Linked DNA regions of Butyrivibrio fibrisolvens. The protein of the gene in region 1 interacts with the protein of each later gene in a pairwise test. Links are inferred from orthologs where the notes say so. Each region holds a gene or a part of one and is shown in the gene's direction. Other genes may lie near its edges.

Region 1 (16,386 bases):
GAATGATGAAGTCATCCAACAATCATGAGAAAGAATATGTTGTAAGGGTTGATAAGGAAGTTAATGGCGCTTTTCTGCGTCAGATGGCCGGTGGAGTATACATTGAAGATCTTGATGTTACTACAAAAAGATGCAAGGTCGTTAAGACCGGAAGAAATTCATTCAGGATCATCCTTACTCAGGGTCTTAACAGACAGATCAGACGTATGTGTAAGGCTCTTGGCTATAATGTAAGAGAACTTATGCGTATCAGAGTATTAAATATTGAGCTTGGCAGCATGAAGCCTGGAGAACTTAGGGAAGTTACAGGAAGAGAGCTTACAACGCTTTATTCAAAGTGCGGACTTAGGAAAGATACTGCATCTAATTAACCTGTGTTAGATGCAGTACAAAATTATAGATAAAAGATATATTTATTGAATGTTGGTCAGGGATATGGGCCTTTATTTCATTGGATATAGATAAGAGAGGACTAACCGTTGGGAGAGACTAATTTAATACAAGAATACAATAAACTGTGTGAGACTATTAAGTATCACATGGATCGTTACTATAATCAGGATGCTCCGGAAATAAGCGATTATGAATATGATCAGCTTATGCTTCAGCTTAAAGCTGTTGAAAAAGAGCATCCTGAGCTTATATCTAAGGATTCACCTACAAGGATCATAGGCGGTTCTGTCAAGAGAACTGCAGGTGTTACAGTTGAGCATGATGTTCCTATGCTCTCTATTCAGGATGTCTTCTCCAAAGAAGAAGTACTTGAATGGGTTCACGACGTAAGAGCTATGCACCCTGATGTGCGTTTTTGCGTAGAGCACAAGATAGACGGACTTTCTATGAGTATCCGTTATGAAAATGGTAAGCTTACACTTGCAGAAACCAGAGGAGATGGCCTTATTGGTGAAGATGTTACTTCCAATGCACTTGTTATACCGGATGTTGTAAGAAGTATATCCTCTGAGTTTAATTCGCTTGAAGTGCGCGGCGAAGTATATATGAGTCATGAGGATTTCGACAAGACCAACAGAATTCAGGAAGCTCATGGCAAGAAGACTTTTGCTAATCCCAGAAACTGTGCTGCGGGTACTCTGAGACAGCTTGATAGCGGAATGGTAAGAGAACGTGGCCTTTCTATGTTTATTTTTAATATACAAAGATCTGATCCGCAGATAGCTTCTCATTCTGAAGGCCTTGAGAAGATGAAGGCTCTTAAGATGGCGGTTGTCCCATCTGCAGTCTGCGTAACAGATGATGAGATCCTTGCACAGATTGATGCTATAGGAGAGTCAAGAGGATCTCTCCCGTATGATATAGACGGCGCTGTAATTAAAATCGATCAGATAGCCTATAGAGACGATTTTCCGGCAGGCTCCAAGTATTCAAGTGGTCATATTGCATATAAGTATCCTCCGGAAGAGAAGGAAGCTGTTATCAAAGATATAGAGCTGTCAGTTGGTATGACAGGAAGAGTTAATCCTACAGCGGTATTTTCTGAAGTCAGACTTTGTGGTACTACAGTTTCAAGAGCTACTCTTCACAACCAGGACTTTATCGACAATCTAGGTATTGGTATCGGAAGAACAGTTCTTGTATATAAGTCAGGCGAGATCATTCCTAAGATAAGAAGCGTGGTAGCTTCCAAAAATCCTGCTGATTCTGTGACATTCAAGATTCCTGATGTCTGCCCTGTATGCGGCGGCAAGGTTGTAAGAGAGCCTGATACAGCGGATATGATCTGCACTAATGATGACTGTCCTGCCAAGCTTGAAAGACGTATCATCAACTTTGTAGGTCGTGACGCCATGGATATAAAAGGTTTTGGTGAAGAGTATATCAGAACCCTTATAGAGAACGGCTACCTTCATGATATAGCTGATATATATCTACTCAAGGACTATAGGCAGGAACTTATTGAAAAAGGTCTTATAGGCAAAGAAAAGGGCACTGATAACGTTCTTAATGCGATAGAAGCTTCTAAGTCCAATGAACCTTTCAGACTGCTTACAGGACTTTCTATACCAAATGTAGGAAAAACATCGTCTAAGACAATAATGAAAGCTTTTAACAGTATAGACGACCTTATGCATGCAAGAGTTGATCAGCTTGTTGAAGTTCAGGATGTGGGAGAGACTACAGCACTTTGCATCCATGACTTTTTCCATAAAGATTCTAATATAAGACTTCTTGAAAGACTTAAAGATTATGGTCTTACTTTTGATATGGAAGTTGTAGAATCCTCAAGTGAACTTGCAGGTCAGACATATGTTATAACCGGAAGTCTTGAAAAGTTTGCCAACAGAGATGCTATGGTAGCATTTATCGAAAGCCATGGTGGAAGCGTATCTGGAAGCGTATCCAAGAAAACTTTCGCACTTATCAATAATGATATTGCTTCTAATTCAGGCAAGAACAAGAAGGCCAAAGAGCTTGGAATTCCGATCATAACTGAAGAAGAGTTTTTATCAAAAGTTCAGAGTTAATGAAGGTATAGCAAAAAAATATATGCAGTATTAAATACTTTAATATATAATTGCTGTAATACTATTACTAAAGTGCCTTAAGACAGCAGTACTTTAGGAAGATAGCGCTTTTTAAAGAAGTACTTTTTAAAACAGTACTTTTTAAAGCAGCACTTTTTTAAAGGAGTAATTTAAAAGGTACAGGATCTGTCATAAGCATTTTAAAATAAAAAGTAATATCAGAATGGAGATATAAGGTTATGCCTATTAAGATTCAGAACGATCTTCCTGCCAGAGAGCAGCTTGAGAAAGAGAATATATTCGTAGTAGATGAGAACAGGGCCATGCATCAGGATATCAGACCCCTGTCCATATGTATTCTTAATCTTATGCCGCTTAAGGAAGATACTGAGCTTCAGCTTCTTAGGGCTCTTTCTAATACTCCTCTTCAGATAGATGTTACATTTATGAGAGTAAGTACACACGAAGCCGGACACACCTCTACAACACATCTAAACAGCTTTTATAATACCTTTGATGAATTAAAGGACAACCATTATGACGGAATGATCATAACAGGTGCACCTGTTGAGAAGATGGAGTTTGAAGAGGTTGATTACTGGGATGAGCTGTGTCAGATTTTTGAATGGACCAAGAAACATGTGACATCAACTTTTCATATCTGCTGGGGTGCGCAGGCTGCCTGCTATTATCACTTTGGTCTTAAGAAGATACAACTTCCTCAAAAGCTATTTGGAATCTATGCTCACAAAGTGCTCAACAGGAAGGTTCCGCTTATTAGAGGATTTGATGACGTATTCTACATTCCTCATAGCAGATATACCTCAGTACCGATCGATGATATTCACAAGTGCAATAAGCTTGTAGTACTGGCAGAGTCTTATGAAGCAGGAGCAATGCTCTGCATGACCAAGGATGGAAGACAGATCTTCAGCTTCGGACATGCAGAATACGACCGCTTCACACTTGATAGTGAGTATAAGCGTGATGCCAAGAAGGGGCTTGGAACTCCGCTTCCAAGAAACTATTATCCGGATGATAATCCGAATAATAAACCAAGGCTTACTTGGAGAGCGCATTGCAACCTCTTGTATTCTAACTGGCTTAACTATTACGTATATCAGGCAACTCCATATAAGTGGGGACAGATACTCGATGCTGATAACATTGTCAAGGCATCAAAGGCACTGACAGAAAAAACTGATAATGGTAAATAAGAATAGATATATAGTTGTTATGAGAAAGACTGTCTTTGCAGGCAGTCTTTTTTAAATGGGTTATCGAAATACCGTAAAAATATATTTGAAAAACGCCTATGAAAGTTTTAAAATATATATATGGTGTTTGTACTTTTTGATACTCAGTAAATAATATTTCATAGCCCGCAAACTGGCCCTGAAAGGAGATTATATTATGGCTCTCAATCTTGAGGAGGAACAGGTAGAAAAGAAGGAAGTTAAAGCAAGAAAGAAAACCAAAAAGACAAGGGAGCTCTTAGAAGAGGCTGATCGCCAGATGAAAGAGCTTCACAGACGGCGCGATGAATATGTAGAAGTTCTTGATTCTCTTAACAAACAGTCAGAAGAACTTGGTGAGATGAGCGCCAAGGGCTTAAAAGTCGAGCATGAAAAGTTTGGAGAAGGAAAAATTTCTTCTCAGGACGGAAAATATATCGAAGTCAAATTCGGTAAAGTGGTCAAGAAGTTTGTACTTCCTGGTGCAATTGCAGAAAAACACCTTAAAGTCAGTGATGAAAAGATCTTGGAATTCTACAATAAGTGTGATGATATACATAAACAGATACTGAAGGTTCAGATGCAGCTTCGTTCTACAGATTTTGCAATTGAGCGTCAGGCTGATAATATTGAAAAACTTAACCAGAAAGCTTGATCAAAAAGGTCAGATAGTGCTAATGGCTGAGCAGCTAATATAGCGGATTTTAATTAGCTGACATATGGTTACAATAACAAAGGTTCTACCGCTTACTTATTATATGCGGCAGAACCTTTTTATATTGATGTTATGTGTGACCGGATCAGTTTAATGATCAGATCGCGACTTTCTCATCATGTTCAGTATTGTTTTCCTTAGTCTTCTTGTCAGCAAGCTTCCTGTTAGCAGTAGAGAGCATGAGCTTGATCCTGTTGAGCTGATTGACTTCAGAAGCACCCGGATCATAATCGATTGCAACTATATTAGATCCCGGATAATGTCTTCTAAGCTCTTTAATAACGCCCTTACCTACAACGTGGTTTGGTAGACATCCAAATGGCTGTGTGCAGACGATATTGCCAACGCCTTCTGTGATAAGCTCGATCATCTCACCTGTAAGGAACCATCCCTCACCTGTCTGATTACCGATATCTACGATAGGCTTAGCATATTCTACAAGCTTGTAGATACTTGTTGGAGCCTCAAAATGTTTGGAAGCTTTAAGTGCTTTTGTTGCTCCGCCTCGAAGCTTTTCAAGAGCCCAGATGGCTACTTTCATTGCCTTAGCAGTCTTTTTACTGGTTCCAAGATATTCAGCCTTGTATATCTGGTTGTAGAAACAGTAGAGCATGAAGTCCAGAAGATCCGGAACTACAGCTTCTGCGCCTTCTGCTTCGAGAAGATCTACAAGATGATTGTTAGCAGCAGGAGCGAACTTGACAAGGATCTCACCTACGATACCAACCCTTGGCTTAACTTCATCTGTGATCTCGATGTTATCAAAATCTTCAACCATCAGACGACACATCTTCTGGAATTTAACCATATCAGTTGTAACATTTATATTCTTTTTAGATACAAATTCTCTGCATCTTGTAAGCCACTTTTGATGAACTTTTTCAACAGAACCCTTGACCTTCTCATAAGGACGCATTCTGTAGATACATCTCATCATGATATCTCCGAATACAGCACCGTATGCAGCACGCTTGAGCATCTCAAAGTCTATCTTGAATCCCGGATTGGATTCGAGCTTGGATAGGTTGAAGGATATAACAGGAATCTGTTCCATTCCGGCTTTTTTCAGAGCTCTTCTGATGAATCCCACATAGTTGGTTGCACGGCATCCGCCGCCTGTCTGAGACATTACAACTGCTGTCTTGTTAAGATCATATTTGCCGGAATGAAGTTCATCCATGATCTGACCTACAACCCAAAGAGAAGGGTAGCATGCATCATTATTAACATACTTAAGACCCATATCTATGGCATGCATATTGTCATTTTGCATGACAATAAGGTTATAACCACAGGCACGAAGAGCGCTCTCTAATATATCGAAGTGTATAGGTGACATCTGAGGACACAGGAGAGTATATCCTTCATCCTTCATCTCTTTGGTGAAGAGAACTCTGTGGTTAGCACAGTCACGAACTGTAGCATGCTTGCCTTCTTCTTCACGTACACGGATAGCAGCAAGAAGTGATCTTACACGGATCCTTGCAGCACCGAGGTTGTTAACTTCATCAATCTTAAGACATGTATAGATCTTGTCAGATCCGTTCAGGATATCTGCAACCTGATCTGTGGTAACAGCATCAAGACCGCATCCAAATGAGTTGAGCTGGATAAGGTCGAGATCATCACGTGTACGTACGTAAGCTGCTGCTGCATAAAGTCTTGAGTGATACATCCACTGGTCTGATACGATAAGAGGCCTTTCAGGAGCTCCAAGATGTGAGATAGAATCTTCTGTAAGTACGGCTACTCCGTAAGAACAGATCATATCAGGTATACCATGGTTGATCTCAGGATCTATATGATATGGACGACCGGCAAGGACTATACCATGGCGATGATTTTCTTCCATCCATTTAAGGGTTTCTTCACCTTTTTTCTTAACATCTTCACGGCACTTTGAAAGCTCATCCCATGCAAGCTTTGCTGCTTCAGCAAGCTCTTTTTTAGGAATCTCTGTGAATTCCTTATAAAGAGAATGAAGTATAGTATCAAGAGAGGTAAAGGCCATGAAAGGATTGCGAAGGCGCGCTTTACCTGATGTGATAGCTTCAACGTTATTTTTAATATTCTCAGAATATGATGTAACAATAGGGCAGTTGTAGTGGTTGGTAGCCCCCTTAACTTCTTCTCGCTCATAGAAAATTCCCGGATAGAAGATGAAGTCAACTCCCTTGTGTATCAGCCATTCTACATGACCATGGCTGATCTTGGCAGGATAACACTCGGATTCTGAAGGTATAGATTCTATACCCATCTCATAGATCTGATGTGATGATCTTGGAGACAATACTACCTTGTAGCCAAGTTTAGTAAAGAAGGTATGCCAGAAAGGATAGTTCTCATACATGTTAAGAACTCTCGGGATTCCTACAGTACCTCTTGTTACTTCGCTATCAGGAAGTGGCTTGTAGCCGAATACTCTCTTATATTTCCAATCAAAAAGGTTAGGAACTCCATCAGCGTTCTTGACCTTGCCAAGACCTCTCTCACAGCGGTTGCCTGAGATGTGCTGCCTTCCTCCTGTGAACTTGTTGACTGTAAGGCGGCAGTGATTGGTACATCCCTGGCAGGTAGCCATAGATGTAGAGTACTCAAGGCTGTTAATCTGATCTATTGTGAGCATTGATGTCTCGTAAGAAGGATTCTGCATGAATCTGTTTCTTGCGATAAGAGCAGCACCAAAAGCGCCCATGATACCTGCGATATCAGGACGGATAACCTCTGCTCCGGCTATCTTTTCGAATGCACGAAGAACCGCATCGTTGTAGAAGGTTCCACCCTGAACTACGATGTTACTTCCAAGTTCCTTGGCATCAGACACCTTGATAACCTTGAAAAGAGCATTCTTGATTACAGAATATGCAAGACCTGCAGAGATGTCATCTACACCGGCACCCTCCTTCTGGGCTTGCTTAACTTTAGAGTTCATAAATACAGTACAGCGGGTACCAAGATCGATAGGATGCTTAGCAAAAAGAGCTTCCTTGGCAAAATCCTGAACACTGTAATTAAGAGACTTGGCAAAAGTCTCGATAAATGAACCGCAGCCTGAAGAACAAGCTTCGTTGAGCTGAACTGAATCAACAGCCTTGTTCTTGATACGGATGCATTTCATATCCTGACCGCCGATATCAAGGATACAATCGACTTTGGGATCGAAGAATGCAGCTGCATTATAATGAGCGATAGTCTCAACTTCACCATCATCAAGCTGGAATGCTGACTTCATGAGAGACTCGCCGTAACCTGTAGAACAGGAGCGGGCTATACGTACGCCTTCCGGCATCAGCTTATATATCTCCTGCAAAGAGTTAATGGCAGTCTGCAAAGGAGAACCGTTATTGCTTGAATAGAATGAATACAGAAGATCACCGTTTTCTGATACAAGAGCACACTTGGTAGTTGTAGATCCTGCATCTATTCCAAGGAATGCATTGCCCCTATAATTGTCAAGAAGTGAAGTCTTGACCTTGTACTGATCCTGACGCTTCTTGAATGCATCATAATCTTCCTGAGTAGGGAAAAGAGGCTCCATTCTGGCAACTTCAAACTCCATATGGATCTTTTTGGAAAGTCTGGAAACCATCTCATTCATATCATAAGAAATAGCTTCCTCGGCATTCATAGCACTACCCATAGCAGCAAAAAGGTGAGAATTGTCTACATCTATAGTATGCTCATCATCAAGCTTTAAAGTCCTGATAAAAGCATTTTTTAGTTCTGACTGGAAGTGAAGAGGACCACCAAGGAATGCAACATGACCTCTTATAGGCTTACCGCAGGCAAGACCTGAGATAGTCTGATTGACAACTGCCTGGTATATGGATGCAGCAAGGTCTTCCTTGGTAGCACCGTCATTGATAAGAGGCTGGATATCAGTTTTTGCAAATACACCACATCTTGCAGCGATGGTATACAGAGAATTGTAATTTTTGGCATACTCATTAAGACCGGCCGCATCAGTCTGAAGAAGAGATGCCATCTGGTCTATAAATGAACCTGTACCGCCTGCGCAGATACCGTTCATACGCTGTTCAACATTGCCGTCTTCAAAATATATGATCTTGGCATCTTCACCGCCAAGTTCTATAGCAACATCAGTTTTAGGAGCAATTTCTTTAAGTGCTGTAGATACAGCAACAACTTCCTGGACAAATGGAACTTCAAGATGCTTGGCCAGATTAAGACCGCCTGAACCTGTTATCACAGGATGGATCGTAACGTTGCCAACTTTGGCCTGAGCCTCTTTGACGAGCTCGGCAAGAGTCTCACGTATATTGGCGTAATGTCTCTTATAATCAGCAAAAATCAGTTCATGTTCCGGATCAAGAAGTGCAACCTTTACAGTTGTAGATCCAACGTCAATGCCAAGTGTGTAGTCTTTTGAAATCATCTAAACCTCCGAATGAAATTACCAAAAAGCCGAAGATAACTGTAATATTACACATCGTCTCTTAACAAAAAACGGCGGCAGCGTCCCTAGTCAGTACACTAGCGTTAATCTTGATGCTGCCACATAATTGTAATTTCATATTCAACTATAATTTCTTATTAAAAGGAAATCCCTAAAAACATTCTTAGTGATTATAAAACATGACCGGTATTTTTTCAATGTGCTACTTTACTATAGTTAAAAAATCCAAGTTAAAAAACTATAAAGTGTTTGAGAAATATTTGCGCTATTCATTTACAGAAAATACAATAAATGCTAAAATCAAGGATGAAGAAGCGCAGTGGGATGTAAGTACTTACCGACTGCGCTTAATATTGCCACATTAAGTTTTATTATCGCGCATATGTAAATATGAGCACTTGTTTTTAGTTTGTATTTTCTATGGATTTTTGGCGATAAATACATGAATATTTAAGAGGTCATTATGTTCAATAAACTTGAAAGAAAATTTGGCAGATATGCCATCAGAGATCTTACGATCAAACTTATGATCGTTTATGCCATAGGATATATGGTATGTCTTATGGGAAGCCAGGCAGATCCGTTATTTGTTGATAATTATATCAGCTTCAATCCATACATGATCCTTCATGGACAGATCTGGAGACTTGTAACATGGATCCTTATACCACTTCAGGATAATTTTCTTTTGTATGCGATCTCTATCTTGCTTTTCTATATGCCAATCGGCAGAACCATGGAAAGCGCCTGGGGAGATTTTAAATACAATCTGTACCTGTTCCTTGGATTTATTATCACTATCATTGCAGGTTTTGTCCTCTATGGAGCATATGCTTTATATGGACTTTCATTAGGTGCAGAAAGTGAGACATTTTCTCAGATTCTGCAGCTTATAGGCACAGCTGTCGGAAGCTGCACAATTCCTTATTATATTACGATGTCTATCTTTTTTGCATATGCTGCAACATTCCCGGATGCGACTGTACTTCTTATGTTCATCATCCCAATCCAGATGAAGTGGCTTGGAATTGCATATGCAGCTCTTTATGGATATAAATTTGTAATGTCTATTGTAACTTTGATAAGAGCTTTTGCGCAGTATGGATTTATGACAGGATGGATAGGCGGATGCGGTATCATAGCAGGTATCATAGTGCTTATAGCTTCACTCATTCCGTTTGTTATTTTCTTTTTTGGAGACCGTTCCAGCAGACTTAGGAGAAAGGCCGGAAGATACAGACCTTCAGAAGTAAGAAGAAGAACAGAATTCAGACATAATGTTGAAAATGCTAAAAAGGCTCAGCGCATGACAGCTCCAGGATCTGCACATCATAAGTGCGCCGTATGCGGACGTACAGAGATTGATGATCCAAACCTTGAGTTCAGATACTGCTCCAAGTGTAAAGGAGCCTATGAGTATTGTCAGGATCACCTCTTTACTCATGTTCATGTTGAGAAATGATCACATTTGCACGATTTACTGATATATTTCGTTTTGAGCTGATAACGAAGACTTTTTACCAAATATATTGCATGCTCAAATATAAAGTTTGAGTTAGAAAATTAATTATACACAGAATAGGAAATATTGATATATGGATAAAGAAAAAGAATTTGCCGCATTACTTGCTGATGTTACTAATCTTGGAAGACAGCAGAAAGGTATTGTTTCTAAGGAGCAGGTAAAAGAAGCTTTTGATAAGCTTTCACTATCTGATGATCAGCTTGCGCTTGTATATGATTATCTTAAGAAACATGGAATTGGTATAGGAACACCGGCTGACCCTGAAGAATTCCTTACAGAAGAAGAACACAACTATCTTAAAGATTATATCGAATCCTTATCAGAACTTCCGGAAGTAACGGATAGTGAGAAGATTGGTATTACAATATCTGCAATGTCAGGAGATAAATCAGCACAAAACAGGCTTATAGAGATCTATCTTCCTACAGTTCCCGATGTTGCCAAGATGTATGCCGAACAGGGCGTATATATCGAAGATCTTATAGGTGAGGGCAATCTGGTACTTACATCCGGTGTCACAATGCTTGATGCCATAGAGAAACCTGAAGAAGCTGAAAGCTTCCTTACCAAGATGATGATGGATGCGATGGAAGAGCTTATATCTGATAATCTTGATGAAGATGCCAGAGGCCAAAAGGCTGTCAAACACGTTCAGAAGGTTGCTGACAAAGCAGCAGAACTTGCCAAAGAGCTTAGAAGAAGCGTAACAGTAGAAGAACTTGCTGCAGAAACTGACCTTACAGAAGATGATATCATCGAAGCTATCCGCATGACAGGCAATAACATAGAAGATATAGATTTTAACGAAGAATGAATCTGATCTGATAATGATTCAGTAGTCAAATAGGGCCATTGAAAAAATTCACAATTAAGCTTCGGGGGCATTATGAAACAGTTTTTGTATGAAATCGTGAGTAATAGCAAAAAGGACAACTCTTTTGACGAAGCAAGAAGATATGCAAAGGAACATGAGGATTTTCAGGTTCTTGCTCATATTTATTTTGGATATGCTCAGCTTGATAAGACAATGGAGATGGTATCATATTTGAAATCTCTTTTCCCGGGAATCAAAATTGCCGGTTCCAGTTCTTGTGGAGAGATCAAGGATGGGCATCTTACAGATCGTTCTATTCAGATATCCATATCTTTTTTTGAAAAGACTAAGATTAAAACAATTATATATGATTGCAGGGATAGGAGCGAGTTTGATAACGGCATTCTCATGCAAGAAATGGTTGACAGCGATCCTTATGCAAAAGCTGTAGAAGTAATTGTTGCAACTCATTCAGGACTCCATGCTCAGAAATTTTTTGATGCTCTCGAAAAGTGTAATGAATCTGTGGCTGTATTCGGCGCAGCTGCTGCCAAGTATGATGATACAAGTGATACCTTTGTATTTAATGAAGATGGAATATCCCTATTTGGTATAGTATGCGTATTGTATTCAGGTGAGGACTTTCATATCAGTACAGCTTATGCACTTGGCTGGAAGGAACTGGGTCATTCGATGACAGTCACTAAGGCCGAGTCTGAGAAGCTATATGAACTAGACGGCGAGCCTGCTTTTAATGTATACAAAAAGTATTTGAAAATTCAAAATGACAGTTCTTTTTCCAGAAATGCACTGGAATTCCCGCTTATGTATAGTGAATATGGTGTTGACGTTGCCAGGATCTCTTTAAAATGTGCCAGTGACGGAACTCTCTACCTTGGCGGAGAACTAAGAAACGGTGATATAGTAAGACTTGGCTATGGTGATCCTGTAGCCATCCTGGACAGTGTATACGAAGCTCAGGACAAGATCAGATTATTCCAGCCTCAGGCGATATGGATCTATTCCTGCATGACGAGGATGAGTTTCTGGGGAGATGATATTGACTGCGAAATATCACCCTTTGATAAGATCGCTCGCACGTCCGGATTCTATACATTTGGTGAATACATAAGGATTGGCAAAAAAATCTATATCCATAATGCAACTCTTATTTCAATTGGTATGAGAGAGAACGCTCCTGCAGGAATCCCTGTAATGGCTCTTCCAAGGCTCACCCAGAAGAAAATGAGTGGTGAAATATCCATGGTTGAGCGCCTTGTAAGCTTTATTCAGGCGACAACAGGAGAACTCGAAAGACTTAACAAAAATCTTGCTCAAAAGGCACTAACTGACGATCTGACCCGAATATATAACAGGCGCAGGATAGAAGAAATAATGGAGAGCTTTATTGAAGAAGGTCGTCAAAGCCGCGATCAGATTTTCTTCCTGCTTATGGATATAGATTATTTTAAGCAAGTCAATGATACTTATGGACATGACACCGGAGATATTGTTCTTAGAAAGGTTGCAGGCATTCTTAAGAATTACATGAATGATGATTGTGTTCCCGGAAGATGGGGCGGTGAAGAGTTCATGATCGTAGCTCGTAATATCACCAAGACCATGGCTCTTGACCTTGCTGAGAGTATCAGAAGAGATATCTGTGATGAAGATTATGATCCGGTTCCGGAACTAACTGTATCTATAGGTATAGCCGGTATGTCTCCAAACGATAATATTCTGGAATTATATAAAAGGGTGGATAAGGCTTTGTACCATGCCAAAAAAACCGGAAGAAATTGTGTGTTTTTCAGCACTGACTGATATCTTTGGACAGATGGAAGGATTAATAGTTTTTGACATCTATCTTGTTATTTGCTGCTAAACTTATTCAATAGTTAAGACGAATTAACCCTTTGTTAGTGCTACAATATAAGGCTTTGTACATTCTGACCTGGGAAACTAAAGAAAACCGGTGGTCATTTTTTGTAAATATTACACAATAAAAAAATGCGGGATTTTCGCGTTTTTTGAAAAAAGGTGTTGATTTATTTAAAAAAATCTGTTATATTTTACTACGTTGAATCCACGAGATAATCTTTAGCAAAATAAGCGAAAGCTTATGACGCAAAGCTATAGGGCCTGTAAAATGGCAGCCAGTTGCACTGTACTTTAAATTCTTGCCGTCTGCTTTATGCAGACGGTTTTTTACTTGTTATTGTTAAAAAATAATCTTTTTTCACTCTTTCTCCGATATATTTATATGACGTAGGCGGTAAAAGGATTTTTATCGTTCTTAATATGATCATAATATTTTTATGAAACTCCCAGAACTAAGGATTGGCTTAGTTAGCACAGTATGAGAGTAAATAATAGTCTTAGGTCTAAGATCTTAAAGTCTATGCTTTGTCTTATAACAGTTATTATCATGACTGTTTCTTTTGCATTGCCGCAAACTATAAGATATTCCAAAGCTGCGCCTCCGGAAGCTGAAAAGCTTGATGATGAACCGGTAGAGGCGAATTTCTATGGAGATATAGCGCCATCTTCTGATATAGCTAATTACAAAAACGGAAAAATAGGGACAAGGACAGTTAAAGTTGGATATTTTATGATAGACGGCTTTCAGATGTATGATGAGAATTATGGATATTCCGGTTATTGCTATGATTATCTTCAAAAGATCCGAACCTATACCGGGTGGGATTATGAATATATAGGAGATGATGAAGATATAGCATTCTCTGATCTGTACAGGATGACTGTTGAGGGCGAGATCGACCTTATAGGCGGTATAACCTGGACACAGGAAAGGGCTGATAAGCTCATCTTTTGCAATGTGCCAATTGCTATGGAGTATACGACCATATTTGTAAAAAATGGCGATACAACTTTTCTTGCCGGCGATTATTCCAAATGGAGAGGCATAAGGCTTGGAATTGTCAGAGGGACTACATATGTTGACAAAGTCAGGGATTTTGCAGAATCGAATTATTTTACCTACAAGGGATATTATTATGACAGTGATGCAGATCTAATTGCTGCTCTTGAAAACGGCGATATTGATGCCTTTGTTTCCGGAAGTTCCCATAACTTTCCCGGAGTTTCAATTTTGGCACAGTTTGATCCAAGCTATTTGTTTTTTGCCACAGGACTTGATAATAGTGACCTCATGGACAGTCTTAATCATGCTCTTTCTCAGATAGAGACTGTTGATGCAGGCTTTAAAGAGTCACTTATGTCCAAGTATTATCAGGGCAACGGCACTAGTAATATTACATTCACATCCACAGAGAAACTCTATCTTGATTCTCTTATAACTAATAACAGAACCTTTACTCTTTTGGTCAATCCCGATAACTGTCCATTATCTTATCTCGATGAAAACGGTAAACCATCAGGTATCCTTGTAGATATGACAACTTCTATACTTGACAGTATAGGCCTTTCATATGAATTTTATGAAGTATCTGACAGATTTGAATATATAAATGCTTATAATGAGCAAAGAGCAGATATAGTGATCGACTTTATATCGGATTTTGGCCGGTCCGAAATGGGAGGATATTACGAGTGTGATTCCTATTTTGATACCTCTCTTGCCAGTGTCCATAATGATAAAGAATATTCTTATGATACGATCGTAAAAAGACATGGAGACGGAATCTTTAATGATAGTATACTTCAAAGCCTAAGCGATACTGATAATGTTGTATTCCTTGATTCTTTAGAAGCTACAAGGCGTTATCTTGTAGCTCATCCCAAAGCCTGTACAATGCTGCCCTTGGAAAGCGCAGTAGTGCTTGTCGGACAAGAAGAGACCAATGCACTTGTTGCTGAAGATATATCTTATAGAAATCTGCGCTTTTGCATGGCTGTTAACAGTAGCTGTGGCAATTTCCTTATAGGAATCTTTAATAAAGCATGTAACTCTTTTCCTCAGCAAAAAAGAGCTGAGATCATCAGCAGATATGATATTGACAATTACACACCGAAGACCTTTAGAGCCTTCATATATGATAACCCTATGTACGGCTTTGTAGTTATTGTTTCAGGTCTTGTCATCTTCTTTTTGGTGATCATAAATCATATTGGCAAAAGAAACAGACGTAAGGTTGAAGATCTTAACCAGAAGCTGTCTACAGCGCTTGATGGAGAAAAGAAAGCGTCTGAAGCCAAGAAGAGATTTTTCAGTAATATGAGCCATGATATGAGGACGCCTCTTAACGGGATACTGGGGCTTACCAGAAGCGTTATTCGAAATGGTATAAATTCGGTAAACAATCTGGATTATCTGTACAAGATAGAAGACAGTGCCAATTATTTGGAGCTGCTTATCAACGATTCACTTGCAATGAGTAATCTGGGAAGAGTCGAGATAGAACTAAATCCTCAGATGTGTGATCCCGGACAGGTCTTTGACAGCCTTAAAAATGTTGCACTTACCTTTGCAAAAGAAAGAGATATACGAATTATATTAAGAAGAAAAGAAATAGTAAACCTTCCGACAATGATCGATTATAGCAGACTTGAACAGGCGATACTAAATGTTATCTCCAATGCTGTTAAGTTCTCACGTAAAAGCGGTACTATCGAGATCGATCTGACCAGCAGCATGATAGACGATGGCAAGGTCGAATATACCTTAAGCGTTCAGGATCACGGAATCGGAATGAGCAGCGATTTTCAAAAGACGATGTTTGATGCTTACACGCAGGAAGACAGAGGTGAGATGACAGATCATGCAGGGACAGGAATAGGGCTTTCTGTTGTCAAATCTATCGTCGAGAAGATGAATGGCAGAATTGATATTAAGAGTAAAGAAAATATAGGAACGATAGTGACTCTTGTCTTTGTATTTGATGTCTGCGCAGGAGCCATGCTCGATGATCTGCAAGAAGATTATGAGCAAAAAAGCCTTGAAGGTAAGACTGTTCTGTACTGCGAAGACAATGAGCTTAATATGGATATAGTATGTGCTATCCTTGAAAGCGAGAATGTCAAAGTGGAAAAAGCCTGGAACGGCAAAGAAGGTCTTGATACATATACAAACCTTCCGGAGGGAACACTTGCAGCAATACTTATGGATATCAGAATGCCTGTAATGGATGGCCTTACTGCTGCCAGAGCCATAAGAAATTCAGGCAGAGAGGATTCAAAGACCATACCTATTATAGCTGTATCTGCCAATGCCTTT
Region 2 (16,450 bases), 2.2 Mb from region 1 along the record:
TAGCCACCAAAGATATAACTAATGATCCTGATGAAAATAAAAAAAGATCTACACTTATATCCAAAGAAGTAAAAGGATACTTTACAACATCAGGTGATGACAACTCTATTTTGTACGACACCTTAAGTGATGAAATATACATCTATTCAGATAATGGTAACGAATATCTTATGGATGGTAAGGATATACTCGTCATCAACACCTTCTATAACACAGAAAGCTCTCATCTTATCACAGTACAGCGAGGAAATCTTAAAAATGTGACATTATCAACAGGTTTATATATGGGCGCAACCTACGAGATATACCATTACGATACTGCTACCAAAAAACTCCGACTTATAGATGATGATGTTGCTATGATCCCTACAGGAAAAGATGACAAATTGGTATATCTAAAAGGCGAAAATTATCTGACTGAAGGCGCAGATATGTATATGTGCGATATAACACCTGAAGGCATCAAGACAGAAAAGCTTGCAGAAGACGTCACTGATCTGGTATCAACAACGATCACAGATGACATAACACATATCGCTTATGCAACCAAAGGTGAACATACTGACGATTATACCTTTCATCTGTACTCCTATGATAACGGTGTTGTAACAGACATCGGAGAGACAGAAAATGTAGATATTTATTCCGAATATGTAACTTTTTTTGACTACTATGAACCTGATGATGAGGAAGAAGACAAGACTCAGTATTATAACACTGGATCCTCAGAAATATACAAATCTCCTTTTGGAGAAGTTATAGAGATACAGGAAGCTCTGCAAAGAGGCAAGCTAATGATCCAGGCCCTTGATGATAACGGTATAAGCTGCGTCTATATGTGTGATATAGAATACGGTAAAGAAATCACAGACTATGAACTTCTAGCTTACAACGCTTCCATATCCGGTATATATGCAAAAAGGTATCTATTCTATGTTTCAGGTCAGAAGACCAGAAATATGTATCTTTCATCACAAGAAGGGGACCGCCTGATACTGCGCGATGTCCCAAAGGATGAAAGCCTGTATTTCAAAGCAACACCTTATATAGATGATAATTTATACTATTTTGTCGTAGATCTGCTGGAAAGCGATGGAAACTCCAGTATATACGATCTGTATGTTAGAAATGATGAAGATAAATCCTTAAAGCGACTGGATACAATGGTAGAAGACATATCCATAACCGGAAAAGGTGCTGTCTACTGCAAAGATGAAGCCTTATACTACTACGGAGCAGATACCAAAAAAACAACCAAGATAGCTGATAGTTATTATTATTGTCAGGTTGGAAACCAGTACGAAACAAGCGCTTCAACACTTACGTACATAAATACATATTAAAGAACTGGTGAATTTTGGAATATATGTAACTTGTGGTGTAAATTGGAACATAATAATGTACAAACCTATAGCTACTGTAAAATAAAGCTTTCAAAACCACTATATCTTGTATAACAATTATTTTTTGGTACAAATAACAGCTTGTATCGGAATAATGTATTGTATATAATGAAAATATGGTGAAGAAGAAAATATTTGCAAGTCTATCAAATAGAATGCAATTTCCAAAAAGGACATGAAACAGGGTTCTCCTGTGTCATGTCCTTTGCGCATTTCAGGGGGCGCGACATAGATTTTCTTCTTAAATAGGGAGATTGGAGGAATCTGCACGTATGAAGAAGACATATGTAATCGACACTAATGTTCTGATTCAGGCTCCGTACGCGCTTGAATGCTTCGAGGACAATAACCTTGTACTTCCACTGGTAGTACTCGAAGAGCTTGACAGACTCAAGAATGCAGATGGTGAGAAAGGAGCTAATGCTAGGGCTGCAGTACGTTATCTTGAAAACTTGAGGATGAACGGGGATCTATTAAAAGGAGTTGAACTAAAAGGAGGAGGAAGTGTCAGGGTTGAAAAGAACTGCATAAATGTAGAGCTTCCGGAAGACCTTCCTGATGACAAAGCAGATAACAGAATCCTCCAGGTATGTAAGGGCCTTATAGTTGAAAACCAGGAAGGCCAGCAGATAGTACTGGTAACCAAAGATCTTCTGCTTAGGATCAAAGCCCATATCATAGGTATCAAGGCAGAAGACTTCACAACAGAGCAGATAACAGATGAAGACGAACTCTACACAGGACGAAATGAAGTATTTGTACCTGAAGAAGAGATCGACAATTTCAAAAAAGACGGGATACCTGTAGAATGCCTGTATGATACAGACGAGCAGGGAGAAAGAGTCGAACTTATTTTCCATGAAAATGAATTTGTAATACTAAAGCCGGATCAGTCAGACAGGAAGTCACTTCTTGGACGAATACATAATGGCAAAGTCGTACCTTTAAAGTACAAAAAGTGTAAGCCTTACGGAGTAACCCCAAGAAACGTAGGACAGTACTTCATGCAGGAAGCCCTTATGGCAAGTGCTCAAGAAGCACCTCTTGTAATAATAAAAGGTATGGCCGGCACCGCCAAGACCTTCTATTCACTTGCAGTAGGCCTTGAGAAGGTATTCAACAATGTAACCGGCGAATACAGAAGGATCATAGTATGTCGTCCAAACGCACAGTTTGATGATGATATAGGCTTCCTTCCGGGAGACGAGCAGGAGAAGATAGCTCCTCTCATGAGGCCTATAATCGATAACCTTGAACAGATCCTTGACTCCGATGAAGCAGAAAGGTACGAAGACGAAGAACAACTTTCTGACAAGATAGCTGAGATCTTCGATAGAGGCATCATCCAGACAGAAGCCCTTAACTTCATCAGAGGCCGCTCCATTGCCAAGACCTATCTCATCATAGATGAAGCTCAGAATATGACCCCTAATCAGGCTAAGGGTATCATCACAAGAGCAGGTAAGGATACCAAGATAATACTCCTTGGTGATCCCAACCAGATTGATAAGCCCTTCCTTGATAAAAGAACTAACGGCCTATCCTATGCAGCCAAGTGTATGAAAGACAGCCCTTACTGCTGGCAGCTGACCCTGTCCGCAGAAGAATGCGAAAGATCCAGCCTTGCAATGGATGCGATCAAGAGATTATAAAATATACGTGATAGGCGTTGTATTCTCAAAGCCTTAGATGATGCAGACAGAATATAGATTATTACAACTCCAGTCAAGTGTAGCGAATAATAATTATTATAAGTTAGTCAAAGTCTTACTGCTCTGAGTAGCAGTATTAACAGTATAGTGTGCAAAAAGCGTCTGTGTCTGAAGGCATGGACGCTTTTTGCGGGTTCTCAGTTGGGCATGCTGATATGCCCAAGTATAAAGTTTTAATATACAATACAAAATATGAAATAGATATAGTAAGTAAGAATGTTCGAATTGATAATGGTATGGAATATCGTTAAAATATAAGATATAACCTAAATCTGATATATAAAATCAATATAGGGAGCGTTGGGGATGATCAAGAAAAGACTGCTGGAACTTCTGGAAGATGCGCTTAAATATATCAAAGAACAGATCATATGGAAGGTGCTTGGTCTTATAAGTCAGATAGTGATCGTTATCTGTATATCAAGTATAATCTCTAAAGTCGTGACTGTAGGCATGACTTTGATTAACGGAAGAGAAGCATCCGTTAGTGCAGGTTCATTTATTAAATATATAGTTCCTGCGATTATTTGTATAGTTCTAAGATTTATTTTTGACAAAAAAGAAACAGAAAGCTCTTTTAACGCAAGTGCAGATGTTAAGAAGATTCTGAGACAGAAGATATATGATAAACTTCTAAGTCTTGGTTCTTCTTATAAGGAGAAGGTTTCATCAGCCGAAGTAACACAGCTTATGACAGAGGGTGTGGATCAGTTAGAGACATATTTTGGACTGTATCTGTCGCAGCTTTTCTATGCACTTATAGCGCCTGTCATTCTTTTTATTGTCACTTGTTTTATCAGTATACGGGCAGCTGTCATACTCCTTGTATTCGTTCCTCTTATCCCAATCTCAATAGTTGTAGTCCAGAAGATCGCAAAAAGGCTTCTTAACAGATACTGGAGCATGTATGCAAGCCTTGGAGACAGCTTCCTTGATAATATTCAAGGTCTTACTACTCTTAAGATCTACCAGAGCGATCAATATGCAGCCAATAAGATGGATGGCGAATCCGAACACTTCAGGAATGTCACAATGAAGGTTCTGACTATGCAGCTCAACTCCACAAGTGTCATGGACATCATGGCATATGGCGGCACAGCAGCAGGTATCATCGTATCACTATCAGAATATTCCAAAAACAGTATCACGCTTTCAGGAGCGCTTACTATAATCCTACTTGCAGCAGAATTCTTCCTTCCTATGAGGAGGCTTGGTTCATATTTCCACATAGCTATGAACGGAATGGCCGCAAGTGACAAGATATTTAACCTTCTGGATCTTGAAGAGCCGGCGGAAGGGGAAGAGGATTTTCCAGAGGATGCTGATTGCATAACTTTTGACAAGGTATTTTTTTCCTATGATAAAAATACTAATGATAAAGATAGCAGTGATAGAGATATTGGTAATAAAGATGATAGTAATAAAGAAACCAGTAATAAAGAAGCTGTAAGTTTTGGAAAAGTTCCTGTCACAGATACAGCACTGTCACCCTCTGATAATCCTGATGATATAGGTCTTATTAATAGACAGAAGGAAAAAGGAGCTGTTCTTAAAGCTGTAAACATGAAGATCCCCAAAGGAAGCTTTACAGCTATAGTCGGCGTATCAGGAAGCGGCAAGAGCACCATTGCATCTCTTCTTATGGGCAGGCAAAAGAATTATCAGGGCTCCATCAAGATAGGCGACAAAGAGATATCTTTAATAAAAGAAAATGAGCTTTTTAAGAATATAACGCTTGTTTCATCCGGAGCAATCCTGTTCAAAGGTACTATCAGAGACAATCTGGCAATCGCAGGGTGCAACAGATCAAAAGATAAAGAATGTGCAAGTAATGAATCTACAGAACAAAAATCTGCTCATAATGAATCAGCCAATACAATAACCGACGAGCTGATGCTAGAAGCGCTTAAGAAAGTAAATCTCTTAACACTAAATAGTAATGCTGCTGAGAATATTCTGGACATGGAGATCCTTGAAAACGCGTCAAACCTCTCAGGCGGCCAGAAGCAAAGACTTGCAATAGCAAGAGCCCTTCTACATGATACCGACATCTATATCTTCGATGAAGCAACCTCCAATATAGATGCCGAGTCAGAAGAGATGATCATGACGGCTATTAAGGATATAGCCAGGGATCACACAGTTATTCTTATAACTCACAGGCTTGCTAATGTAGTAGATGCTGACAAGATATATATGCTCAAAGATGGATGCATACAAGAAGAGGGAACTCATAAGGATCTTATGAACCACTTCGGAAGCTATGCACTGCTTTTTAATGCACAGCAGAAACTTGAAAATTACAACGGCGGCAAGTGTAAGACAGGCAAGATGCCGGTTCACAAGGCTGCAGCGACATCCGGCAATGCAGCAGCTATACAGGTTCCTATCTCCGAAAGCAAGAATGATAGAAATAAAAAGAATCTGCGCACGATAAAAGACCTTGCCTCTTTGGTAAAACCGCTTATGCCTATAATGATCCTTGCGATAACTCTTGGAGTTTTGGGATTTTTATGCGCTGTATTCCTGACGGTGCGAGCAGCTATGATCCTTGCAGGAGGAAGTGCTGCAGCAGATAGCGTATCCGGCAATATTACCGCCATATCTTTTTCCAGAGCAGCTGCTATATCACTTGTAATAATGGCAGTTCTTAGAGGATTACTCCACTATGCAGAGCAGTACTGTAACCACTTTATTGCATTCAAGCTCCTTGCGCTTATAAGGCACAAAGTCTTCTCTGCTCTTAGAAGACTGTCACCGGCAAAGCTCGAAGGACGAGACAAGGGCAATATAATTGCTATACTCACATCTGACATAGAGCTTTTGGAAGTGTTCTATGCACATACTATATCGCCTGTATTTATCGCTATTATCATGACGATCATAATGGTGATCTTCGAATGGCGCATATATCCCATAGCCGGAGTCATCGCTCTTATAGCATATATAGTTGTTGGAGTCGTGATCCCTGTTATAAACGGAAAACGTGGAAGTGATGAAGGCAGGGAATATAGAGAGAACTTTGGAGAGCTTAATTCCTACGTCCTTGAAAGCCTTAGAGGCCTTGATGAGACGATCCAATATGGAAGCGGCGAAATAAGACAAAAGGCAATTATAGATAAATCCACAAAACTTACAACTATATCCAGGAAACTGTCCGAATATCAGGGTGACCAAACCGCAGTAACAGATATAACTATCCAGATATCGTCCTGGATCATGCTCCTTGCTGTCATATATGCAGGATCTGCAACCTTTGAAAATCCGGGACATATAATAATCGCAGTAGTAGCCATCATGAGTTCCTTTGGACCAGTGATCGCTCTTTCCAATCTGTCCAACAACCTGGTGCAGACTATGGCAAGTGCTGCAAGAGTCCTTGATCTGTTAAAAGAAACTCCTGTTGTTTCGGAAAATACGGATGGCAAATGCCTATATCCCAAGGTTGAGAGTATATATACCGATAATATATCTTTCACCTATGGCAAAGAGCCTGTATTAAAAGACTTAAGTATAGGCTTCCCAAGAGGCCAGATATTGGGAATCCACGGTCCTTCCGGCTGCGGCAAGTCAACACTTCTAAAACTCCTAATGAGATTCTGGGATGTCTCAGCTGGAAGCGTAAGGATCATAGCAAGTGATACTGATCCTACTGCCGGAAATGAAGATCAGAAGGATGTTAATAAAGGTTCAGGCACTGATTCCAAAGATAGATCGCCAAATGCAGATAATACCGGCTTAAAAGGATCAGACACAGCTGATAAATCGCAGAAAAGCGCCACAAACAAAGGCGCTATAACTGAAGGAAATCCTGCAGATAATGAATCACCAGCAGAGCCAAAACCGCCAAAGCCAATGACTGCGATCGAGATGCTAAAAGCTATGCAGGCTGCCAAGGAAGAGCAGATAAGGGTCAAGAAAGAGCATGAAAATGCCTTCCTTGAAAAATCCAAAGCTCTTGCAAAACAAAAAGAAGAAGCCAGAAAAAAGGCAACTCTTGAAGCTGAAAAAGTTGAAAAGCAAAACCGCATGACATTATTGCAGCGAATCAATTCGCTAATGCCAAAAGCTGAAGATAAGGAAAGATCTAAAGACATTAAAGATGTACAGACAAAGAGCCTTAGACATCTCGAATCTTATGTAACACAAGATACCTATATCTTCCACGATACAATCGCTGCCAATATAGGTATTGGCAGGATCAATGCCACTTTGGAAGAAATACAGGATGCTGCCAAAAAAGCCTCACTTCATGACTTTATCATGAGCCTCCCTGATAAGTATGAAACCCAGGTAGGAGAACTTGGAGACACCTTATCAGGCGGGGAACGCCAGAGGATAGGTATAGCCAGAGCCTTCCTTGCAGATGCTGACATTATACTCCTTGATGAGCCCACCAGTAACCTCGATAGCCTTAATGAAGGCATAATTCTCAAGTCTCTCAAGGAAGCATCCAAGGATAAGACAGTGATAATCGTATCTCACAGAGATTCAACAATGGCCGTTGCTGATAACGTATACAGCTTCGAACAATGATCCCTGGAACGTAGGTACGGGACCATTTTACAAAAAGATCCCTTAGGGCGTAATTAAGAGATCAAAAAAGGTCCCTTACCTACGTCCCCAGGGTTCATTTATTTTTGACAGTAAAGCTTTAATTTGCTACAATTACGACAGTTTTTGATGCCTTGGAACATACACCATCTTCCGAGGCTTTTTATTAGATTAGTATAGAGCAGGGCGCTTTTATATTTATAAAAAAGAGCACCGGTGCCGGAATGGAGATCGCAATGGAATACAATCCGAAAGCCATAGAACCCAAGTGGCAGAAATATTGGGAAGAGCATGAAACTTTCAAAACAGATGTATGGGACTTCTCTAAGCCCAAATACTACGTACTCGATATGTTCCCGTATCCGTCAGGCGTAGGTCTTCACGCAGGACATCCTGAAGGATATACAGCAACAGATATCGTATCACGTATGAAGAGAATGCAGGGCTACAACGTCCTTCACCCAATGGGATACGATTCCTTCGGACTTCCGGCTGAGCAGTACGCTGTATCAACAGGCAATCATCCAAACGGATTTACTGAGAAAAATATTGAGACCTTCACTGGTCAGCTCAAAGAGCTGGGATTCGACTATGACTGGTCCAAGATGGTTAAGACATCTGATCCTTCTTTCTATCACTGGACACAGTGGATCTTCAAGCAGCTCTATCTTGACGGATATGCCAAGTATGTAGACATGCCAGTTAACTGGTGCGAAGAACTCGGAACAGTTCTTTCTAACGACGAAGTTATTGATGGTAAGTCAGAGCGTGGCGGATATCCTGTAGTTCGTAAGAACATGAAGCAGTGGGTTATCGACCAGCAGGCATTTGCAGAAGAGCTCCTTTCTGGTCTTGATGAGATCGACTGGCCACAGTCTACCAAGGAGATCCAGAGGAACTGGATCGGCAGATCTGAAGGTGTTGAGGTTGATTTCAAGATCGTAGGAGGCGGAGACTTCTCCATCTATACTACATGTATCGAGACAATCTACGGTATTACATTCATGGTACTTGCTCCCGACGGAGAGACAGTCAAGGAACTCATGCCTAGAATTGAGAACAAAGAAGAAGTTGAAGCTTATATAGCCGAGACACTTAAGAAGACAGAGATGGACAGAACTGAGCTCAACAAGACTAAGTCAGGCTGTGAGCTCAAGGGAATCCATGCAATAAACCCTGTTAATGGCAAAGAAGTTCCTGTATTCATCGGTGACTTCGTACTTGGCGGATACGGAACAGGTGCCGTTATGGCAGTTCCAAGCCACGACCAGAGAGACTTTGAATATTCTGAGGTTCACAACATTCCAAGGATCCAGGTTATCGACGGCGGTGACGTATCAGAGCACGCTTTCGAAAAGGGCGACTATCTTGGCAAGGGCTGCAAGCTAATGAATTCAGAAGAGTTCAACGGCCTTACAGTAGAAGAAGCAAAAGAAGCTATCACAGATAAGCTTGTGAAGATGGGCGTTGCAAGAAGAACTGTTAATTACAGATTCCGTGAATGGATCTTCGCTCGTCAGCGCTACTGGGGTGAGCCAATGCCTATCGTATATCTTGAAGACGGCTCAATCCACGTACTTGATGATGATGAACTTCCTCTTGAGCTTCCTGAACTTGAAGATTATAAGGGCAAAAATGGTAAAGCACCTCTTGATAATGCGACAGACTGGAAGAATTATGATCATAACGGCATAAAAGGAACAAGAGAGACCTCAACAATGCCAGGTTCTGCAGGATCTTCCTGGTACTATTTCAGATATATCGATCCTGATAACAAGGACGAGTTTGCAAACCAGGAACTTCTTAAGCACTGGATGCCTGTAGACCTTTATGTAGGCGGACCTGAGCATGCTGTAGGACACCTTATGTATTCAAGAATCTGGAACAAGTACCTTTACAAGAAAGGTCTTTCTCCAGTAAGCGAGCCTTTCAAGAAACTCGTACACCAGGGTATGATCCTTGGATCTAACGGTATCAAGATGGGTAAGAGATTCCCAGAATTCGTAGTTAACCCAAGTGATATCGTTGAGAAGTATGGCGCTGATACACTTCGTCTTTACGAGATGTTCATGGGTGCACTTGAAGCTTCCAAGCCTTGGTCTGATCAGGGCGTAGAAGGTGCTAGAAGATTCGTTAACAAGGTTTGGAACTATTTCTCCAATCCTGATAACATCTCTGAGGATAATGCAGACAGACTTACAAGACTTTATCACCAGTCTGTTCGTAAGATCACACACGACTTTGAGACACTTGGATTTAATACAGCTATCGCTCAGATGATGATCTTCATGAACGAAGCAACCAAGGGAACATGTCCTAAGGAATATGCCGAAGGATTTGTAAAGATGTTCTCATGCGTATGCCCTCATGCAGGTGAAGAGCTCTGGAGCCTCCTTGGACATAACGAAACAATTGCTTACGAAGCATGGCCTACTTATGAAGAAGCTCTTTGCAAAGAAGACGTTATCGAGATCGGTGTTCAGGTTAATGGTAAAGTCAGAGGCGTTGTAGGGCTTACAGATGATGACACTCAGGAGAGTGCACTTGAGAAGGCTAAAGCAATCGACTCTGTTAACAAGTTCATCGATGGCAAGAACGTTGTAAAGGTAATCTATGTTAAGGGCAAGATCCTTAATATCGTAGTAAAATAAGATAATTATTATTCAGGCACCCCACTTCAAACAAAAGGGGTGCCTGATTTTCTATTAAAAAGGATTTTGAAAATGATGTCCGGGAGTGTTATCTGTAATCTTATTATTTGTCTTACTTCCTACTTTCTCTTGGATAAATATTCTCCAGGATCTGACCCTCTCTAGCATCTCATCTTTATTTAAAACTGCATATGCAAAGCCTTTTCGTACAAGTTCTTCAGGAAGGATATCGTCATATTTTTCAAACACAGGGACTTCTTTAGGATAGAGAAGCTCCATTGCATCAAGTGGCTCATCAGCCATATCGCAGACAACTTCAAAGAAAGTATTCCTGTCAGCTTTCATAGTAAACTGGATGAAATACGGGCGTGAAGAATCAAGACCCTTAAGTGCTAGATACGGAGCACACTTGATTTTAAGGAACCTTTCCAGCGCAAGGAATGAATAGCTTCCAAGCCATGGGAATAGAGCCCACATGTTACCCCCAAGGGATATCAGAGGATTATCTGTAATACCTGCAGCTCTGGCACTCTTTCTTCCAAGTGAAAGCCTCGCCCTTGCATTTTGCATAAGATATGGATAGACCTTATCTTCAAGTAGTACCTTTTTCATACGCTCTAATATATGCGTGTTGATATCACCGGGGCATTCGCCAAAATATGCCGGAACCTGACCCTTAACCATCTGGCAATAGACAGTGTGTCGCTTATGATCTATATCTTCTACAACCCAGGTACGACCTGCGATAGCGATCTTTTCCCCAATAGGAGGCGGGGCGCAGAGTGTGCCAAGTTCCTGGGATTCGCACCTGACGGTATACTCGACATTCTCCTGGAAGACCGCATAGAACTTGTAAGAGTTCGTGATCCTCTCGCCCTTAAGGCCTACGATAAGTCCTCCTCTTTCTGTCTGCTGGATATGATCTATCTCTATGAGGTGTCGCAGCAGCACCCTGTAATCATCTGTAGATACCCTGTGAAAATAAGACAGTGACAAGACTCTTCCTGCCAGTTCTCCCAGAGTCATCTCGCCTCCGGAAGCCAGTGTAGACATGGTCTGGTGGTAGAGTAGTGAGTATGGGAGCCTGTCAAGGACAGGAGGCTCGACCCACCTTTCTTCTATATAGACCTGTACCAGAGCGATACCCTGAAGGAGCTTCCATGGAATAGTCTCTGGTAGCATAGCCCTAGCCTCAGGCTCGTCCTCACGCATTACAAACCACATCTCCGGCGGATCATCACGCCTTCCTGTTCGTCCCATTCTCTGGAGAAAAGATGATACTGTAAAAGGAGCATCCATCTGGAATGCGCGCTCAAGTCTTCCGATATCGATTCCAAGTTCAAGAGTAGAAGTTGTAACAGTAGTAAGATAAGACTCTTCATCCTTCATGGCTTCCTCTGCGGTCTGCCTGTAGGATACAGACAGATTGCCGTGGTGGATCAGGAACCTTTCAGGCTCATGTTTTGCTTCGCAGTACTGCCTTAAGGTTGTGGTAACAGCCTCGGCTTCCTCTCTTGAATTGCAGAAGACAAGGCACTTTTTGCCCCTTGTATGTTCAAAGATATAACCCATACCGGGATCAGCAGCCTTGGGCGCTTCATCCGTAGCCGGTGAAATATATGGAAGAGTTTTGATTTCAGGTAGAGCTTCTTGCGGCTTTACTGCGCTTACCACATCTGCATCAATAATCTCGCCCTCAGCTTCCATCTGCTGAGCTCTCTTTGACTTCGTCGCAGCTTCCCCAGCCTGAGGCCCCTGAATATAGAAATGCTCCATAGAAAGTCGCCATACCTGGCCCTTGTCTTCAATCTTCGGTATAACGCAGCCGCGTCCTGTTCCTGAAGATAAGAATCTTCCGGTCTGTTCGAGATCTCCAATAGTTGCAGAAAGTCCTATACGCCTTGGATTAACCCCAGCCATGCGGGACAGCCTCTCCATAAGGCACAGAGTCTGACCTCCGCGGTCCCCCCTCATAAGAGAGTGGACTTCATCAACAACAATAAATCTAAGGTCGCCAAAAAGCCTTGCGATATCTCCGTGTTTATGAAGCAGAAGAGCTTCAAGAGATTCAGGAGTTATCTGAAGGATACCCGAAGGCTTTTTTAACAGCTTATTCTTATGAGACTGATTAACATCGCCGTGCCAGTGCCAGACAGGAATCTCAGCTTCCGCGCACAGATCGTTAAGCCTAGAAAACTGGTCGTTAATAAGAGCCTTCAAAGGCCCTATATACAGCGCCCCAACAGATGCTGGCGGATCTTCATTAAAAAGTGTCAGTATCGGAAAAAATGCTGCCTCAGTCTTACCTGAAGCAGTAGAAGCACACAGAAGAAGATTATCTTCTGTATTAAAAATGGCATCGCCCGCAGCTACCTGAATTGCGCGGAGCGATTCCCAGTTATTCCTATAGATAAAGTCCTGAACAAATGGTGCGTATCTGTCAAAAACATCCATGATTCGTCCTCTTATGGCAGGTGCTACAAAGGGTTAATAGTAAATAGAGAAAAATATGTAAGAAACTATTTTTCTCTATTTTACTATTATTCATTAAACTTTATCCACTCGACAACAGTATCGTTTCTATTATCACCTGTTTTCTCTTCGACTGCATCCTTGGATTTGAATGGGAGCTCATAGATAGTACCATACTCATCAGGATGACTTTCATCTTCGATGACATAATAGCCGTATACATCGCTTTTTTCATCAGAAATTAATCCACGTAGCATCTTTTTCTTCTCTATTGTCTTCTGTTAGTTCAGTAGCATAATCACTAGATAAAAATGCCAGATCATATTCTTCTGAAAGATGCTTTGAATATGTTGTGTTCTCTACTACATAATAAGTATTAAAATATCCATTTTCTCGAATTTCATACTTATCCATTCTAGTATAACCTGAGTCAGAATGCTCTTTTACAAATCTATGTAATTCTGAAAAATCTCCATATGAAAACAGGGAGAGTTCTTCTGTTTTTGAGAGTCTTGAAAAATCTGATTCTCTGGTAATTCTATGATCAAGCTTTAATATACCATCTGTGTATAACCTGTAGTATGTATCTGTAGTAATACTTGAGGTAATCCTGTGATTAATCCATATGGTTCCATCTTCCCATGCAAATAATTCATCACCAGCAAATATTAATATATTGTTTTCGTTGCAAAGCTGGGCACTATAGACTGTAAGCGGCATTAAAATATAGCCTATTTCATTTTCATCCTGGGTTATGAGATATCTTATGTAAATAGCGTTCTCATATTTATTCATATAATAGTCTTTTTTACAATGTTCATACCGTATTCAATAGCATTATATGAAAGACTTTCTGAAATCTCATCAACGGTACATGCCTCTTTTGGTATTGAGGAAACAGCATTTTGCCAAATATTTGAAATAGTACTTGAAAGGCTGCTCTTTTCAGAAGCATCGTTTCTAATAACAGAGCTTGGTTTAAATGTTCCTTCTCCTGTAAGAGCACCACTTAGGATAGAATTATCGCATACCATATTGGGAACATCTGGTATTTCGTAATCACCATAGGCTAAATCGTTAATTGTCAGTTCCAGACAACTACTCTCTTCATGATATCCTCCAGATGAATATATATCTTTAAGCGTAACCTTAACAAGCTTTCTTGTTTGGGCATCAAATGTATATTCAGCTTCATCAAAAGGAGAGTATGAACCATCCCCCCCAAAAGCAGGTGCAATACAAGGAAGTTTATTTCCTACAAATGTCACTACAAAATGTCCCTGCTCATCTACTGATCCATCAAAATAAATTGAAACATCTGTCAAATTATCTAAGTTAGGCATAAGAATTTTATCAACTTCAAAACGTTCACTATATTCATGACCAGAGTATCCGTAAGCTGTTTTTTTATATCCATTGATTATTCCTACATAATAACTGTAAGTTGAGATTGTGCCTTGTTCGTCGATATCGCCATAACACGTAAACTCATAATAAGGTTCAATACATTCTCCATACAATATTCCCAACACATTATCTTCATCTTTATAGTAATGGTCATATTTGATATTGATAGATTTATTGAGTATTTCATATGGTGATGAACCTGATGCTCTATAAGAAGAATGATAAGATTCAGTCCTTTCACTATACGATCCAGTAACAGACCAATAAGCTGAATAATGGAGATCTTCATAAGATGCCTCAAAAAGCTTCCTTACAGATATTTCCTGGTCATCATATTCATAGATTACATCTAATGGATCTAATGGATCTACCGGGGTAATAAAGATATTACAAATTTTATAGATAACAACGAGTGACAAAAGAAATATTACAATTCCCCATAAAACTTTTTTCGTCTCCAAAAAACAAAATCCTCCAATTTAAAATTCCACTTTTTTCATAAAAGAGATTATAACATAGAGCTAAGAGAAAGGTATTCCAAATAATCCCTGCCTCCTTCCCAAGGGGTCATTTTAGTTTTATTTCAAAGAAAAAGATGGTTGCTTCTATGCAGCGGCAGTGACAAAAGCAACTCAACCAGTGGTGGAGCCCCGCTAAAATAGGGCGTTTTCGCCCTGTCAACCAACAGTTCGTGTTAAAATAGATCCTGATAATGTAAGGTGGAAGCATGAAAGGAGGTGCCCGATATGGACCAAATCAAAATCGGAAAATTTATAGCATCATGTAGAAAAGAGAAAGGGATGACACAGGCTTATCTTGCAGAGAAACTTGGAATAAGTGACAGAGCTGTCAGTAAATGGGAGACAGGTAAGTCATTACCGGATACAGGTATAATGCTTGAGCTGTGTGAGCTACTTAATATCAACGTCAACGAACTCCTGTCGGGTGAAAAAATCATGACTGAAACTTATAATAAGAAAGCTGAAGAGAACCTTTTACAGATGAGGAAAGAGGTTGAGGAAAAGGACAGACAGTTACTAAGTCTAGAGATCCTGATAGGAGTACCGGCTACAGTTGCCGGAATAGTATTATGTTTTGTTGCATCCTTTGTAGAGATGTCAACAGCTCTTAGGATCATACTGATCGTATTTGCAATGCTGATCATATTTACATTTGCATTTATCGCTGTAGGTATAGAGCAGAAGGCCGGATACTATGAGTGTCAGAAATGCCATGACAGACACGTACCCACTTATTGGCAGACCAACCTTGCCATGCATAAAGGACGCACCAGATACATGAAATGCCCTGTCTGCGGCAAGTGGAGCTGGCAGAAGAAGTACCTTACTAAGGAAAGAAGCGATGATACCCCTGTCAAGATTATCAGATAAGATATAATAAAAGGGTTGTTGAGCCAGAACAATTTGCTTTACAATCAGAAAAAAGAAAGACAATCCCTTGATCATATAAATAAGTCATAGGGATTGTCCTTTTTTATTCTACTGAAGCATTGTTAATAATATAGTTCATATCATCAAGAACAAGGGCAGAGCATCTAGGGAATGTCGCCATAGTATCTTCCGGATACAGCATAAGCCCTGCAAATATTGTAGCATAGAACTCAACGGAAGCTGCAGTGCGGCTTATGTTCTTCTTATATCCTTTTGGAAGTTTGCAGGAAGATTTATTGTAGTTGGACTTCTCAGCTTTGAAAGCCTCCTCGAAATCATCAGATATTCTATAGTCTGTAGATATCCCTCTTAATATGTTAGACTTTATGGTAATATAGTGTCCGAATTCATGGCATATTGATATCTTGGCCTGATCTGTTACGCAGGCACTAGCCCTTTCGACAGGTTTAGTGCTAAGCATTATAAGAGGGCCACTGCTCCATTCGAAATAGCCTATAATATTGCCAATATTGGACCAGCCTGAAGTGTCGATCTCAGGAAGCGGATCACTTTCATGATATATACGGATATTGCCGCCATCAGCTGCATAAATATCCTGAAGAGATGCTGGAATATAACTCAGGTAATAGGTAGAATAAGTAGTGACAGTAGAATCCAAAACCACGTTACTGCATTTTGATATATTGCACCCATCAGCATAGGATCTGATAGGAAGCCATATAAGCATCAAAAACAGAACCAGCACGGCTGTGGAAAATAACGATTTTTTAGTACGGATACAGGTATGTTTGGACATATTATTCCTCCTTTCTAAATAAGTCAAAACCAAAGATGTCAAC

What was found.
Region 2: the proteins of ligA (region 1) and leuS interact in binary tests that used the Escherichia coli proteins (3 or more experiments, as listed by UniProt). The link is inferred for Butyrivibrio fibrisolvens from one-to-one orthologs.

The regions. Positions count from the first base shown.
Region 1 is NZ_CP065800.1:2,952,763-2,969,148, reverse strand. Bases 1-2,981 are described here. They hold ligA (NAD-dependent DNA ligase LigA), read left to right. Parts: upstream 1-479; coding sequence 480-2,483; downstream 2,484-2,981. Other genes in these bases: metA (homoserine O-acetyltransferase MetA), read left to right, coding at 2,723-2,981; I7804_RS12370 (pseudouridine synthase), read left to right, coding at 1-371. Outside these bases: more of metA, read left to right, coding at 2,982-3,700; I7804_RS12355 (hypothetical protein), read left to right, coding at 3,897-4,373; I7804_RS12350 (2-hydroxyacyl-CoA dehydratase), read right to left, coding at 4,531-8,829; I7804_RS12345 (zinc finger MYND domain-containing protein), read left to right, coding at 9,314-10,312; I7804_RS12340 (sigma-70 domain-containing protein), read left to right, coding at 10,446-11,189; I7804_RS12335 (diguanylate cyclase), read left to right, coding at 11,262-13,013; I7804_RS12330 (ATP-binding protein), read left to right, coding at 13,549-16,386. UniProt on the Escherichia coli protein: DNA ligase that catalyzes the formation of phosphodiester linkages between 5'-phosphoryl and 3'-hydroxyl groups in double-stranded DNA using NAD as a coenzyme and as the energy source for the reaction.
Region 2 is NZ_CP065800.1:806,458-822,907, forward strand. Bases 7,568-10,612 are described here. They hold leuS (leucine--tRNA ligase), read left to right. Parts: upstream 7,568-7,905; coding sequence 7,906-10,320; downstream 10,321-10,612. Other genes in these bases: I7804_RS19240 (ABC transporter ATP-binding protein), read left to right, coding at 7,568-7,651; I7804_RS03310 (DEAD/DEAH box helicase), read right to left, coding at 10,375-10,612. Outside these bases: I7804_RS03285 (zinc-ribbon domain-containing protein), read left to right, coding at 1-1,343; I7804_RS03290 (PhoH family protein), read left to right, coding at 1,676-3,055; more of I7804_RS19240, read left to right, coding at 6,998-7,567; more of I7804_RS03310, read right to left, coding at 10,613-12,774; I7804_RS03315 (hypothetical protein), read right to left, coding at 12,861-13,049; I7804_RS03320 (hypothetical protein), read right to left, coding at 13,027-13,587; I7804_RS03325 (hypothetical protein), read right to left, coding at 13,584-14,660; I7804_RS03330 (helix-turn-helix domain-containing protein), read left to right, coding at 14,946-15,590; I7804_RS03335 (hypothetical protein), read right to left, coding at 15,694-16,407.